DNA from 3 places in the Ruegeria sp. AP11 genome. Region 3 is predicted to be linked to each of the others. Evidence: riboswitches for the same ligand, from Rfam matches in the RefSeq annotation. Region 3 holds a riboswitch; each other region holds the start of a gene.
What was found. A riboswitch is a leader RNA that binds a small molecule or an ion and turns the genes downstream of it on or off. The one in region 3 is predicted to bind cobalamin.
Positions count from the first base shown of each region.

Region 1 (4,424 bases), 1.7 Mb from region 3:
CGAAAATGCATCCGGGTGCCGCTCCACCAGACGAACCAGGGCGTGCCCGCCGCGGTCTGTTCTTCGATGAAGGCAATGGCTGCTTCTGTGGTCTGGTCATCCACGACCTTCTGGCGTTCGATATCGAGCGCACCGGTATCCTCGATCTCCTGGGTGATCTCCGTCTCGCCATATGTCGCGCTGGAGCGAATAACGCCGCGTGGCCCGAAACGGTCGAGGAAGGTCTGCCCATCCGGCAGTACGGCATCACGTGGATAATCCGGGTTCTCCGGCTCCTCCTCGGCGTTGAGGTGGTAGAGGTTGCCGAAGAACTCATCGAAACCGTGGTTGGTCGGCAGGTGTTCGTCGCGGTCACCGAGGTGGTTCTTGCCGAACTGGCCGGTGGCGTATCCTTCGGCTTTCAAGAGGCCCGCGATGGTCGGGTCTTCCACCTGCATACCTTCTTCAGCGCCAGGCAAACCGACCTTGGACAAGCCGGTGCGAAACACGGATTGTCCCATGATGAAGGAGGAGCGTCCGGCGGTGCAGGATTGCTCGCCGTAATAGTCCGTGAACATCATGCCTTCTCGCGCAATCCGGTCGATGTTGGGTGTCTGGTACCCCATGACGCCGAACGTATAGGCCGAGATATTGGACTGGCCGATGTCGTCCCCCCAGATGACAAGAATATTAGGCTTGCCCTGTTCCTGAGCGGCGAGTGGCAGCCCAATCAAGACGGCGCCGACGGCGGCCAGCGCTGTACGGAATAACATTTTGGTTTCCTCCTAGTTGGCAACTGTATCTTGTTGCACTGAAAAGGCTTTCGGATCCTATCGGCGGGATGTCGACATCCGACCGATGCCAAGAGTAACACCAAACCTGCGAGTTGACTTGCCATTTTGTGACATCGCGTGGAAACTCTGCGTGGTGGGTAAACTCGCGATGACATATGCGACCGGGATCGGTCCGCTGCCGGATCTGCTTGAGGCGCAAAGCGGATCAAAGGCGGTCGAACGCGCCTTTCGGGGCGCAGGCTTGCCGCTCGTGCTTGTCGATGACCGGGCGCATCAGGTGCCTCTGGGAGCAGTTATCAGGCTGTTCGACGGCGCAGCGCGGCTGACGGGCGATCCAATTCTGGGTTTGCGTGTGGGAAATGCTATGCAGCCCGGCGAGTACGGTCTTTGGGTGAATTATTCGCTACAGGCGCCAACCTTCGCGGGAGCCATCTCGCGGTTGTCCCGCTGCATCGTCCTGCATCAGATCGGCGGGGAACTTTCACTTGAGCACCGACGAGGCGATCTCGTGGTGTGGAGCTATCGGCAGACGGCCGTTACAGGTGCGGGCGCGACACAGCACGCCGACCATATTCTGCCCGTAATGGCAAAGGTAGCGCGGGCCTATTGTGGCCCGGATTGGAAGCCTTCGCATATGGAAACACGCACCGCAGGGACCGGCTTGGAGGCGGCGTTGCGCGAAGACGCTACAGGTATTCCCTGGCACTTCAATTCAGCTGTCGACGGGATCGCGTTCCCATCGGCTGCGCTTTGGTCCCGTCCCGCGCTGGGGTCCAGGGGGAGGCAAGCGCTTCGGCTCAGTTCGCGCGACATTCTCGCGGAAATCAAATTGCGGCGACAGGAATGCGACATCGACCGCCTTGCCGCTGTCATCACGCTACGCCTGATTGACGGTCACACGGACATCGACGGTGCCGCGCGAATGGTCGGTGTCGCCCGGCGCACGCTGCAACGCTGGCTCGACGCTGAAGGCCTGTCCTACCGTATTTTGCTCGATCGTGTGAGACTGGACCGGGCGCGCGCACTGATCCTGGAGACCGAGGCCCCCCTGTCAGAGATCGCCATGCTCGCAGGCTACAGTGACCATGCCCATTTCACGCGAGCCTTTGGTCGGCGTTTCGGGCGCTCTCCGTCATCCGAGCGGATGTCCAAACCAAGAGGTTAACCGCACAACTTGATCAAATATCCTCCGATCTGAATTGCCCGGGCGGCAATGAAAGCCTTCTTTATCGGCGTGCCATTCCGAGTGCCGATTTCTGACCACAGCCGCAAAGGCATTGCCGCATGGGCGCTGGTCGGTTGTGAGCCAAGGTGACAATTGCTGCATAGTGCCCCGAATGACCGTTTTATACCCAGATGAACCGCTGCAACTTGTTGGTTCTTGTCTTTAGAATGAGCGATCGGCTGAAAGTATTCGTTCAGAAGGAAATGGAAGACAACATTCGGTGTTGCAACGTGTTTCTCATTCCACGATTGACGCATCCACGAATCTGCTGATATCGCTCACTTTGATGGAGTTGGAGTAAGTGATTCCAACACAGGGAATACGGTGCGGCTTTGGCCAATTCCGTGACTGCCCCCGCAACTGTAAGCGGCGAGCGACCCGATGATGCCACTGGCCCGGAGAGGCTGGGAAGGATCGGAGAAGCGACGACCCGCAAGTCAGGAGACCTGCCATCGTAACGCAACTCAACCCGGGCGGGGTGCCTCGGAAGGAGACCACGATGGAACACTCGGCTGTAGCCGTAAACATGGCTGGCTCGCAATCAACCCCGCAACTTTGCGGAGGGCGACATGGGCCGGGCTGCCACACACAGAATTACCGTTTGCATCTCTTGCCGACACAAGGGCAAAACCTGCCAGCCTGGTTATGAGCTGATCGCCCGGCTGCGAAAGGCTTTTGAAAACGCCAAGGACGCAATTCCCGAAGATTTCGAAATCTCGGGCGTGGCCTGTATGGCGGGATGTGATCGACCCTGCACGGTGGCTTATCACGGCTCGCACAAGGCGACATATTTGTTTGGCGATATTGACCCGGACACCGATGTCGATGATCTGATCGAATTCGCCCGGCGCTATGCCCATCTACATGACGGGTGGAGCAGCTCTGTCGACAGACCAGGCAAGCTGCGCAAATCCACACTGGCACGGGTTCCGGCCAGCATCATCGCCCTTGAGCGCAGCGCGGAGCCTGTTCAATGAACGCCGCGGAGCTGTATGTCGAGAACGTAAGTTGGAGGCCCTCGGCCAGGGTGCCGCTGATTTTGCATCCAATCAACTTTCATCTGAAGGCCGGGCGCATTTTGGGGATCGTCGGACCGAACGGGGCGGGGAAGTCCTCGTTATTGCGCACGCTCTATCGGTATCATCGGCCGTCCAGCGGTACGGTCAGGATTGATGGTGAAGATATCTGGACCATGCCGCCGAAGACCGCTGCCCAAACGGTTGCAGCGGTTTTGCAAGAGCAACCCAATGACTTTGCCCTGACGGTGCGCGACGTGGTGGCATTGGGCCGCTTGCCACATCGCCAGAGCTTTTCAACACCCGGCCAGCACTGTGCCGAGGTCATCGAGAACGTGCTGCGCCAAACCAAGCTGATACATCTGCGCGACCGGCAGATCGGCACCCTGTCGGGCGGTGAACGCCAACGGGTGATGATGGCCCGTGCCCTGGCGCAAGCGCCGCGGCTGCTGGTTCTGGATGAGCCAATCAACCACCTCGATATCCATTATCAGCTAGAGCTGCTTGAACTTGTGCGCGACCTCCACATCACCGTTGTCGTGTCGCTACATGACCTCAACATGGCGGCCACGTTCTGTGACGACATTCTGGTAATGCAGAATGGCCAGTCGCTGGTGTTCGGCCCCCCGCAGGATGTCCTGACCGAAGACCTCGTGTCGGGTGCATTTCGTGTCTCGGCCCGGCTGGAACAGCTGAGCCGCAGTCAGAACAATCACTTCTCTTTCCAACTGAACTAAAGGATCACCTGAATGAAACTACTCCACCTGGCATTGGGGCTGTCCTGTACAGCAAGCCTGGCACTGGCAGAAACCACGGTACGAAGCTGCAACCGTACCGTTACCTTTGACGAAGTCCCGACAGCAGCGATTTCCAACGACGTCAACCTGACCGAAATGATGTTGGTGCTGGGACTGGCGGACCACATGGTGGGCTATACCGGTATCTCTGGTTGGAAAACACTGGATGAGAAGATGCGCGAAGGAGTCGAGCAACTACCCGAGTTGTCTTCGAAATACCCCAGCAAGGAAGTATTGATCGGGGCGGATGCCGATTTCTTCTTTGCCGGTTGGAACTATGGCATGAAGGTTGGTGGCGAAGTCACGCCCGAAACCCTGGCCGCGTTTGACATCGACGTCTATGAGTTGACCGAAAGCTGCATCCATATCGGTGAAAAAGACAAGGCCAGCATGGATGACATGTATACCGATCTGCTGAATCTGGGCCGCATCTTTGCTGTCGAGGATCAGGCGCAAGAGCTGGTGGACGGCTACAAGGCAGAGCTTGCAGATTTCAACGCCGATCTGGATGCCGGTGACGAACCGCTGCGTGTATTTGTCTATGACAGCGGCGAGGACACTCCCTTTACCGCGGGACGCTATGCCATGCCCACCGCCCTGATCGAAGCCGCAG
Region 1 covers NZ_JBQFJB010000001.1:464,755-469,178, reverse strand. The annotation lists gene ACR3E4_RS02490 (arylsulfatase) at 1-752, opposite strand, end outside; gene ACR3E4_RS02485 (AraC family transcriptional regulator) at 904-1,938, shown strand; cobalamin riboswitch at 2,269-2,466, shown strand; gene ACR3E4_RS02480 (DUF1636 family protein) at 2,568-2,975, shown strand; gene ACR3E4_RS02475 (ABC transporter ATP-binding protein) at 2,972-3,751, shown strand; gene ACR3E4_RS02470 (ABC transporter substrate-binding protein) at 3,764-4,424, shown strand, end outside.
Region 1: it holds a riboswitch for cobalamin, as region 3 does, so the genes downstream of both, ACR3E4_RS02480 (DUF1636 family protein) here and ACR3E4_RS10950 (hypothetical protein) in region 3, are expected to answer to the same signal.

Region 2 (4,424 bases), on a different contig from region 3:
AATCTATACAGCGATCAAGCTGGGTACGATCGAAGGCACCTACTGGGATACCGGCGGCATCGATGACATGTCGTTCCAGGAAGTGATTGACTATGCGATCATGCCTGGCTGGAACCCGGCCCAGCACCAGGAAATCTTTGTGAACCTGCAAAGCTGGAACGCTCTGACCGACTGGCAGCGCGAGCAAATCGACAGCGTTTTCAAAGACACCTACTTTGAAACCAGCCGTCTGCATGCGGAAGGCGTGGAAGAAGCGCTGCAAATCCTGCAGGATGCCGGCGGTGAAGTGATCTATCTGAGCGATGAGGAAGTCGCCCGGATGCGTGAGAAATCCATCGCAGAAGTCTGGCCGCAGGTTGCCGCTGCCTCGAAAGGCAACGCAGAAGGCGTTGAAATCTACAAGCGGTTCCTGGCCGACAAGGCCGCTTCGAACTAAGCAAACCAATTGCGGCGCGTGACTGGTAAACGGTCAAGCGCCGCACCATTGGCCCCATTCCCGGGGCCAATCCATCCCCTTCAGAGATAAGACGTACACAGGTCGGGACATCAGGATCACGACGCGCCTCATGACCCTCTGGTGCCAATGGTAAGGAAAACGAAATGAGCCTAGAACTCATCACATTACTTTATTTTCTTGTTCTTTTTGGCATCTTGTTCATGGGCTTGCCGGTTGCGTTTGGCCTGGGTGGAACAGCCGTCATGTTTGCGATGCTGATCGAACCACGCGCCCTGCTGGCCGTGCCGAGCGCATTCTACTCTACCCCGTGGAGCTCGATCCTTGTGACGGTCCCTCTGTTCCTGTTCATGGGGTCGCTCATACGATTTTCCGGCATAGCCGAGGCCGCTTATGACGCGGTCTACAAGCTGATCGGGCATGTCCATGGCGGGTTGGCCATGGGGACCGTTCAGGTCTGTACCGTTTTCGCAGCCATCACCGGTATAACACCCCCGGCAACCACTACGATGGGACAGATCGCCTACCCTTCGATGATGCGGTACAAGTATGACCGCAAGATCGCCATCGGCTGTATTGCCGCGGGCGGCGCACTGGGTGCCCTGATCCCGCCAAGCGTTCCGTTCATCTTCTACGGTCTGCTGGCCAAGGTCTCGATCGGTGATTTGTTCATGGCCGGTTTGATGCCGGGCCTCATGCTGGCGACGTTCTACACGATCTATATCGGCGTCCGTTGCCGTATTCAGCCAGAGCTGGGCCCTGCCCTGCCCGCAGATCAGAAGTTTACAGCGCGGGAAAAAGTTGGCGCTGTGCTGAGCATCTGGCCCTTCGCTCTGCTGATCGTTGTTGTGCTGGGTGTCATCTGGGGCGGCATCGCCACCCCGGCCGAAGCGGCAGCCTTTGGTGCCGCAGGCGCATTCATCATCAACTTCATCTATGGCAAACTGACCAAAGAGGTTCTGGTTGAATCTCTGGTTTCCACGGTCAAGCTCAGCGGTATGGGTCTATGGATCCTGATCGGTGCCACGATCTACCTTAATGTGTTCAACACGCTGGGCAGTCAGGATCTGTTGACGAACCTGGTTCTGTCCATGCCTGGCGGGGCGACCGGCATCCTGCTGATGATGATGCTGATCATCCTGATTTTGGGCATGGTGATGGACGACTGGGCCATTATCCTGTTGTGCACTCCGCTGTTCATTCCGATCGTGGATGAGCTGGGGATCGACAAACTGTGGTTCGGCGCGCTGTTCATCGTGAACATCCAGATCGCCTATCTCACACCACCGTTCGGTTTCGTTCTGTTCTGGATCAAAGGGGTGCTGCCCAAGGACGTCAGCATGGGCGATGTCTACAACTCGGTTGGCCCCTTCGTGGTGTTGCAGTTCGTCGGCCTCACGTTGATCTTTATCTTCCCGGAAATCGCAACCTGGTTGCCCAACGCGCTGAAGTAGAAGGCTAAATCAGATGTTCAATCACATACTTGTTCCCGTCGCGCCAGGACATGGTTCGGAATACGGCCCCGCAATTGCTGCAGCACAAAAACTGCTGAACGAAGGTGGTCGGATTTCCGTGTTGTCCATTCTGGAAGAGTTGCCGTCTTACATCGGCTCGTACTTCCCTGAAGACCAGATGCAGAAGAGCATTGATGGGGTCTCGGACGACCTGCGCAAAGAACTTGGCTCGGAAGAGGTTGAGATCCATGTGGTCGCAGGTCATTCCACCAACACGATTCTGAGCTGGCAGAAGAAGCACAAACCCGATTGCGTTGTAGTCTTCTCGCACCGCCCGGGGTTTTCAGATCTGTTTCTCGGCTCCACGGCTGCGCGTGTTGTGCGGCATGCCAACTGCAGCGTGGTGGTCCTTCGCTAACCTGAACACCGAGGCGTTAACCTCAGATGTGACATTATTTGGGGCGTCGCGTTTCTGCGGCGCCCCAAGTGGTAGTTTAAGGCACTTCATCTCGCGAATGCGACAGCGTCATTGGCACCAGCCCAGAGACACCCGCGATTGTAACAGACATTCAATCCTTACCGCCATTTTGATCCTTGACCATTTTATGCGCGCAACGTTATCTGCCTGCGATGGTTCTCAACGGCATTGAGTCGGCGAGATGAAATGGGAACGCGGTGCGGTGCCGATCTAGGCCACCAATTCCGTGACTGCCCCCGCAACTGTAAGCGGAGAGCGACCCCGAAAAAACCACTGGGCCCCCGAAGCGGGGAAGCCTGGGAAGGTTCGGGGTAGCGATGATCCGCAAGTCAGGAGACCTGCCATCCGAATATTAACTGAACCGGGCGGGGTGTCCCGGAGGGAGAGATAAATGTTTGAAGCGCTAGCCGCTGACCTACATCATCGTTCTGCCACGACCCCGTCTCAGCGGAGGCGGCGATGCGTCGGACAATCGATACTCAACATCATGGGCTAGACCCAAATGGCCGCTCTGGCCAAAACCGCATCGCGTATTTGGTACAACCGAAAGCGTGCACGTCATGAGCCGCGGTGACTCCGGCGGGCGATCGCTGAAAATGCGCGGGTTCTGTCTGACGAATATGAGCATCGCATCCTTGATCGGTTGCGCCCTGATTGCGGCCGCAATCCTCTGGCTTTGCATTCTGGCGGTGCTTTGATGTCGGCGGTGCTGGAAATCCGCAATCTGGCGCTCGGGTACCCGGGACTTACGCTGTTTCGTGGCCTGTCGATGGATATCGAGCGCGGGTCGACGCTGGCCGTGCTGGGTGCCAATGGCTCGGGCAAAAGCACGTTTATAAAGATGTTGATGGGCCTGATGGACCCATTGGCGGGCAAACTGACTTGGCCCGGCGGAACACCGCGCGAGATCGGGTATCTTGCGCAGATGACCGAGTTTGACCGGCGTTTCCCAATCCGGGTCCGCGATCTGGCGGCGATGGGGGCCTGGAAAGGGTTCGGCCTGCGCGGACGTCTGGATCGTGACACCAAGGCGCGGGTTGATGCGGCGCTGGATGCAGCCGGGGTCCTGAACATTGCAGACCGGTCGCTGCACACGTTGTCGGGGGGCCAGTTGCAGCGTGCACTGTTTGCCCGTGTGATCATGCAGGACGCGCCCATGATCTTGTTGGATGAGCCTTTTGCCGCCGTCGATCAGAGCACCGAGGCTCATCTGCTGACGCTGATCGATCGCTGGCGCGAGGAAGGGCGTGCGGTGGTTCTTGTCGTGCATGATCTTTCTTCGGTTCTTGACCATTGCAGCCATGCGCTGCTGCTGGGCGGTGAGACTGCAAGCTATGGGCCGGTTGACACGGTTCTGACGCCTGACCGCCTTGTCGCGCAGAATTATCTTTCCGCAAGCCAAGTGTCCTGGATGTTCCGAGGCGTGCAGTCCGGAGGCAGTCATGCTTGATATCCTATCTGAGATGTGGAGCTTCGCCTTCATGCGCCGTGCCTTCGTGGCAACCACGGTGCTGTCCGCATCTGTCGCTCCGGTTGGGGCCTTTCTGGTTCTGCGCCGCTTGTCGCTTGCCGGAGAGGCCATGGCCCATGCCATCACGCCCGGCGTTGTCATCGGCTTCGTGACAGCGGGGCTGTCGGTCTTTTCGCTGCTGATCGGAGGGCTGATCGCCGGGGTCGGCGTGGCCATCCTGACGGCGTTTCTGGCCCGCAAAACAATCCTGCGCAGCGATGCCAGCCTGGCCTCACTTTATCTGATCGCCCTGGCGGTCGGTATATTCATCCTGTCGGCCGCGGGCTCTGCGGTGCCACTCAAGAGCTTTCTGTTCGGGTCGATCCTGGGGATCGACGATGCCTCGATGATCCTGGTCGGGTCTGTCGCGACATTCACGCTGATGTCTTTTGCTGTGCTTCTGCGACCGCTGATCGTCAGCACTTGCGATCCCGTGTTCTTCGAGGCCCAGACGAAACGCCCATGGCTTATCGAACAGGCCTTTATGTTGTTGCTGGTTTTGAACCTGCTCGCTGCATTCAAGACTCT
Region 2 covers NZ_JBQFJB010000002.1:449,320-453,743, reverse strand. The annotation lists gene ACR3E4_RS20010 (TRAP transporter substrate-binding protein) at 1-436, shown strand, start outside; gene ACR3E4_RS20005 (TRAP transporter large permease) at 601-1,908, shown strand; gene ACR3E4_RS20000 (universal stress protein) at 1,922-2,326, shown strand; cobalamin riboswitch at 2,523-2,746, shown strand; gene ACR3E4_RS19995 (metal ABC transporter ATP-binding protein) at 3,084-3,836, shown strand; gene ACR3E4_RS19990 (metal ABC transporter permease) at 3,829-4,424, shown strand, end outside.
Region 2: it holds a riboswitch for cobalamin, as region 3 does, so the genes downstream of both, ACR3E4_RS19995 (metal ABC transporter ATP-binding protein) here and ACR3E4_RS10950 (hypothetical protein) in region 3, are expected to answer to the same signal.

Region 3 (4,424 bases):
TGGCTGGCTGATCGACACACCGGGCATGCGCGCTTTGCGTTTGCTGGATGCGCAGGACGGGGTGGATGAGGTTTTCTCGGACCTCATCAAGCTCAACCAAGGCTGCCGGTTCTCGGACTGCCAGCACGACACCGAACCCGGCTGTGCGGTTCAGGCCGCGGTCCAGAGCGGTGTGCTCGATCCATCGCGGCTGGAACGATGGCGCAAGTTGCGACGCGAGGATCAGCGCAACTCGGAAACCATCGCCCAGTCCCGCGCGCGGGACAAAGCGTTCGGGAAAATGGTGCGCGGCGTCATGCAGCAGAAAAAGTCCCGCAAGGGGCTGTGACACAACTGGTCCCGTCTGTTCAATCAATCAGGCGGGGCCAGACAGCCGCGTTGCGTCGGGCAAAGGCACCGATATGCCCGACCTTCGGCAACCCGAACTCCTGCGGTGACAAAAGGTGACGGCAGGCCTTCGGGCCATAGAGATCGGCAAGCCGCCATACGGCTTCGGGCGGCACCATCTGGTCATCAGCAAAGGCAAACAGATCGACGCGTCCGCCTGCAGTGGCCCAGCGCGCCTGTGGCAGTGTCTCTCCGATCTCGGGCAGATAGCTTTCGGGCGCGGTGCACCATTTGCGCCACTGCCAATAGACCGGCGCGGGCAGGTCTTCGCCAAAACCGACCGCCTTGCCCGGCAGATATCCCAGCGCCCGGACCATCAATGGCGCATGGCCATACCAGAACAACGCCGCCAGCGCGCGATAGAGCCACGGATGATCCCCGAGCGTCACCAGGCCCGAACAGACACAGATCATCCGGTCGATCTGCTCGATATCCGATTGCACCGGCCCCAACATAGATCCGAGCGAGTGGCCAATGCTCCACAGTTGAGCACCCGGAAAACGCCGCCGCATCTCCGCCCGCGCGGCGGGGATGTCGACCAGCGCCCAGTCCGCCATCGTCACTGTCGACGCCTTTTGCGCCCCGGTCAGTGAATGGCCGAAATCCCGGTAGTCATATGTCAGGCAGGCCATGCCGCGTTCCGCCACCAGCCAGCGCGCGAAATGCTGGTAATAATCGCGGGGCACGCCGGTGGCGCCGTTGATCACCACCACCGTTTCCGGCTGAGACGCGGGCAGGTACAGACGGGCGGACAGCATCGCGGGTCCGGCGGGAAACCGGAAATCCTCTGTCATGATGGTCTGTTGCGTGTCCAGCATGTGAACCTCTTGGCGTCGCGCATCACCTGAACTGATCAGTTCATTTGATCAATACCAAGTCAAGGTTGACGTGGCTGGACCAAAGGTCAGCCTGCGACTTTCAATCCGCTTGACTCGGAATGCGGCGAACCGCTAGCGATGGCGTGATGGTTCTCGCGCCCCCAATCCGGGGCCGGGATGAAAAGGGAACACGGTGCGGTTCTGACCGGAAGCTGCCGGAACGAACCAAATCCGCGACTGCCCCCGCAACTGTAAGCGGTGAGCAATGCCGGAAGACCACTGGCCATATGGCTGGGAAGGTCGGCAAAGCGACGACCCGCAAGTCAGGAGACCTGCCATCGGAATCGAAACTGAATCTCGGGCGGGGTGTCCGGGCAGGTCCTGACGTCACAGCGCCGTCCTACCTGTTTCACGCCCTCGCCCTGCGCGCGGAGGGCGCATCTATGATCTGGAAGACCGACACACATGAATTCGCGGCGACCGTGTGCCAACGGACCGGCAAACCCTGCCCGGCTCTGGCGCGTATGGCGCGGGCGCTGACGCAGGCCGTCTCGACCGCGCGGCCAGTGACCACATCCGAGTTTCAGGTGGAAGGCAGCAGCGAACTGACCCATTGCGCGGAAGGCTGCACCGCCCGTTTTCGCGCCTGCCCTGATCAGGTGCGCGTGTTCTGCGGAACCGTTCCCGGGATCGAGACCGAGATGCTGGACGGTTATGCGGACATGATGTTCGGCACCTCATTCGCCACCCTACCCGCAGGGCTGCTGGCGAACCCGCCCTGCGCCATGCTTGAAGCGTCGGTGCTGGCCCCGCGCCCTCAGGCCGAGCCGCAGCATATGGCCTGCGCCTGATCTAACGTTGCAACGGGACCCGGGCCGGCGTAGCGGCCCAGGCCATCTGTCCGTCGGTTTCGACCGCGCAGGGGCGCAGCGCCCGCAGACGCTCCAGCGCTGTTTCGGGACGCTCGCCGCATTCGACCATCAGACGCAGCACAACCATACCCGAGCGGCCGCAACCGCCTCGGCAATGCACCAGAACCCGGCCTCCGCCGGACAGGGCCTGCCGGGCGGCCGCGCTGACCTGCGGCCAACGCTCCTCGACAGCTTCGGGCGGGGCGCCGAAATCCTCGATCGGAAGATGGACCCAGCGGCTCGCCCGGGCCTGTATGTCGGTCCCGAAATTGCGCGCGCCATCCTGCAGCATCTCAACTTCGGTGGTCATCGACAGGACCAGACCCGGCTTCCAGCCCGCGATCAGGTCCAGATCGCCGTCATAATCCCCTCCGCGCCCCGGCATCGACGTCAGGGCCAGCGTGCCCCCGCCAACCTGCAAGGCGTATATCACCAGTTGCGACATAAAACCCCCCATCAAACAAACCTATAAAAACTGGTCTTTGAAATCTGTCCGACCAGTGTAAGCCGCATCGGGTCGCTTTCCAAAATGAAAATCATCCGGGCGGGCGGTGGACGCGGGCAGCGGCGGCCTCTACGCTGCGGCAGAACTCGAATCCGCGAAAGCAGACATGACCGACACGCCCAGCCCCGCCTATCAGGTGCTTGCCCGCAAATACCGCCCGGAAACCTTTGCCGATCTGGTCGGTCAGGACGCCATGGTCCGCACGCTGAAAAATGCGTTCGAGGCGGACCGGATCGCGCAGGCCTTCATCATGACCGGCATCCGCGGCACCGGCAAAACCACCACCGCCCGGATCATCGCCAAGGGCATGAACTGCATCGGCCCCGATGGCGAAGGCAAACCCACCACGGAACCCTGCGGCCAGTGTGAACATTGCGTCGCCATCATGGAAGGCCGCCATGTCGATGTGATGGAGATGGACGCCGCCAGCCGCACCGGCGTCAATGACATCCGCGAGATCATCGACAGCGTTCGCTATCGCGCCGCCAGCGCGCGCTATAAGATCTACATCATCGACGAGGTCCACATGCTCTCGACCAGCGCTTTCAACGCGCTGCTCAAGACGCTTGAGGAACCGCCCGAGCACGTGAAGTTCATCTTTGCCACCACCGAGATCCGCAAGGTCCCGGTCACCGTCCTGTCCCGCTGTCAGCGCTTCGATCTACGCCGGATCGAGCCCGAAGTCATGATCGGCCTGCTGCGCAAGATTGCCGATGCCGAAAGCGCGCAGATCGCCGAGGACGCGTTGGCGCTGATCACCCGCGCCGCCGAGGGCTCGGCCCGTGATGCGACCTCGCTGCTAGATCAGGCAATCAGCCACGGGGCAGGCGAGACCAGCGCCGATCAGGTGCGCGCGATGCTGGGTCTGGCGGATCGCGGCAGGGTTCTCGACCTGATCGACATGATCCTGCGCGGCGATGCAGCCGGAGCACTGACAGAGCTGAGCGCCCAATATGCCGAAGGCGCCGACCCGCTGGCGGTATTGCGCGATCTGGCCGAGATCACCCATTGGGTCTCGGTGGTCAAGATCACCCCGGATGCCGCCGAAGATCCGACGGTATCGCCCGACGAACGCGCCCGTGGCCAGCAAATGGCCGAGGCCTTGCCGATGCGTGTTCTGACCCGCATGTGGCAGATGCTGCTCAAGGCGCTGGAGGAGATTGCCGCCGCGCCCAACGCGATGATGGCGGCCGAAATGGCGGTGATCCGCCTGACCCATGTGGCCGATCTACCCAGCCCGGAAGAGTTGATCAAACGGCTGCAGGATGCGCCCGTCCCCCCGCCGACCAACGGACCGGGTGGCGGCCTGCCGATAGCCACGCAAGGCGGTGCATCCGCCCCTGTCGCCACGCAAACAACCTATGCCACCACCCGAGGCCCGACCGGGGCACCATCAGCGGCGCTGGCGCAGGATGTGGCGACCGCTCTGGCCCACTATCCCAGTTTCGATCACGTGGTCGAACTGATCCGCTCCAACCGCGACGTCAAGCTTCTGGTCGAAGTGGAAAATGGCGTGCGGCTGGCCTCGTACCAGCCGGGCCGGATCGAGTTCACTCCGACGGAACAGGCCCCGGCTGACCTTGCCGCCCGGCTCGGATCATCCCTGCAGCGCTGGACCGGAAACCGTTGGGCGGTGACACTCGTGTCCGAGGGGACAGCGCCAACAATCGGCGAGACCCGCGACGCCGCCGCCCTGGCGCTGAAGGCCGAGGCCGAGACCCATCCGCTGGTGCAGGCCGTTCTGGCCCAGTTTCCCAAGGCAAAAATCACCCGGATCGAAACCCCGGAAGAACGCGCCGCCAA
Region 3 covers NZ_JBQFJB010000001.1:2,151,947-2,156,370, reverse strand. The annotation lists gene rsgA (ribosome small subunit-dependent GTPase A) at 1-328, shown strand, start outside; gene ACR3E4_RS10955 (alpha/beta hydrolase family protein) at 348-1,205, opposite strand; cobalamin riboswitch at 1,334-1,559, shown strand; gene ACR3E4_RS10950 (hypothetical protein) at 1,649-2,056, shown strand; gene ACR3E4_RS10945 (protein-tyrosine phosphatase family protein) at 2,058-2,561, opposite strand; gene ACR3E4_RS10940 (DNA polymerase III subunit gamma/tau) at 2,728-4,424, shown strand, end outside.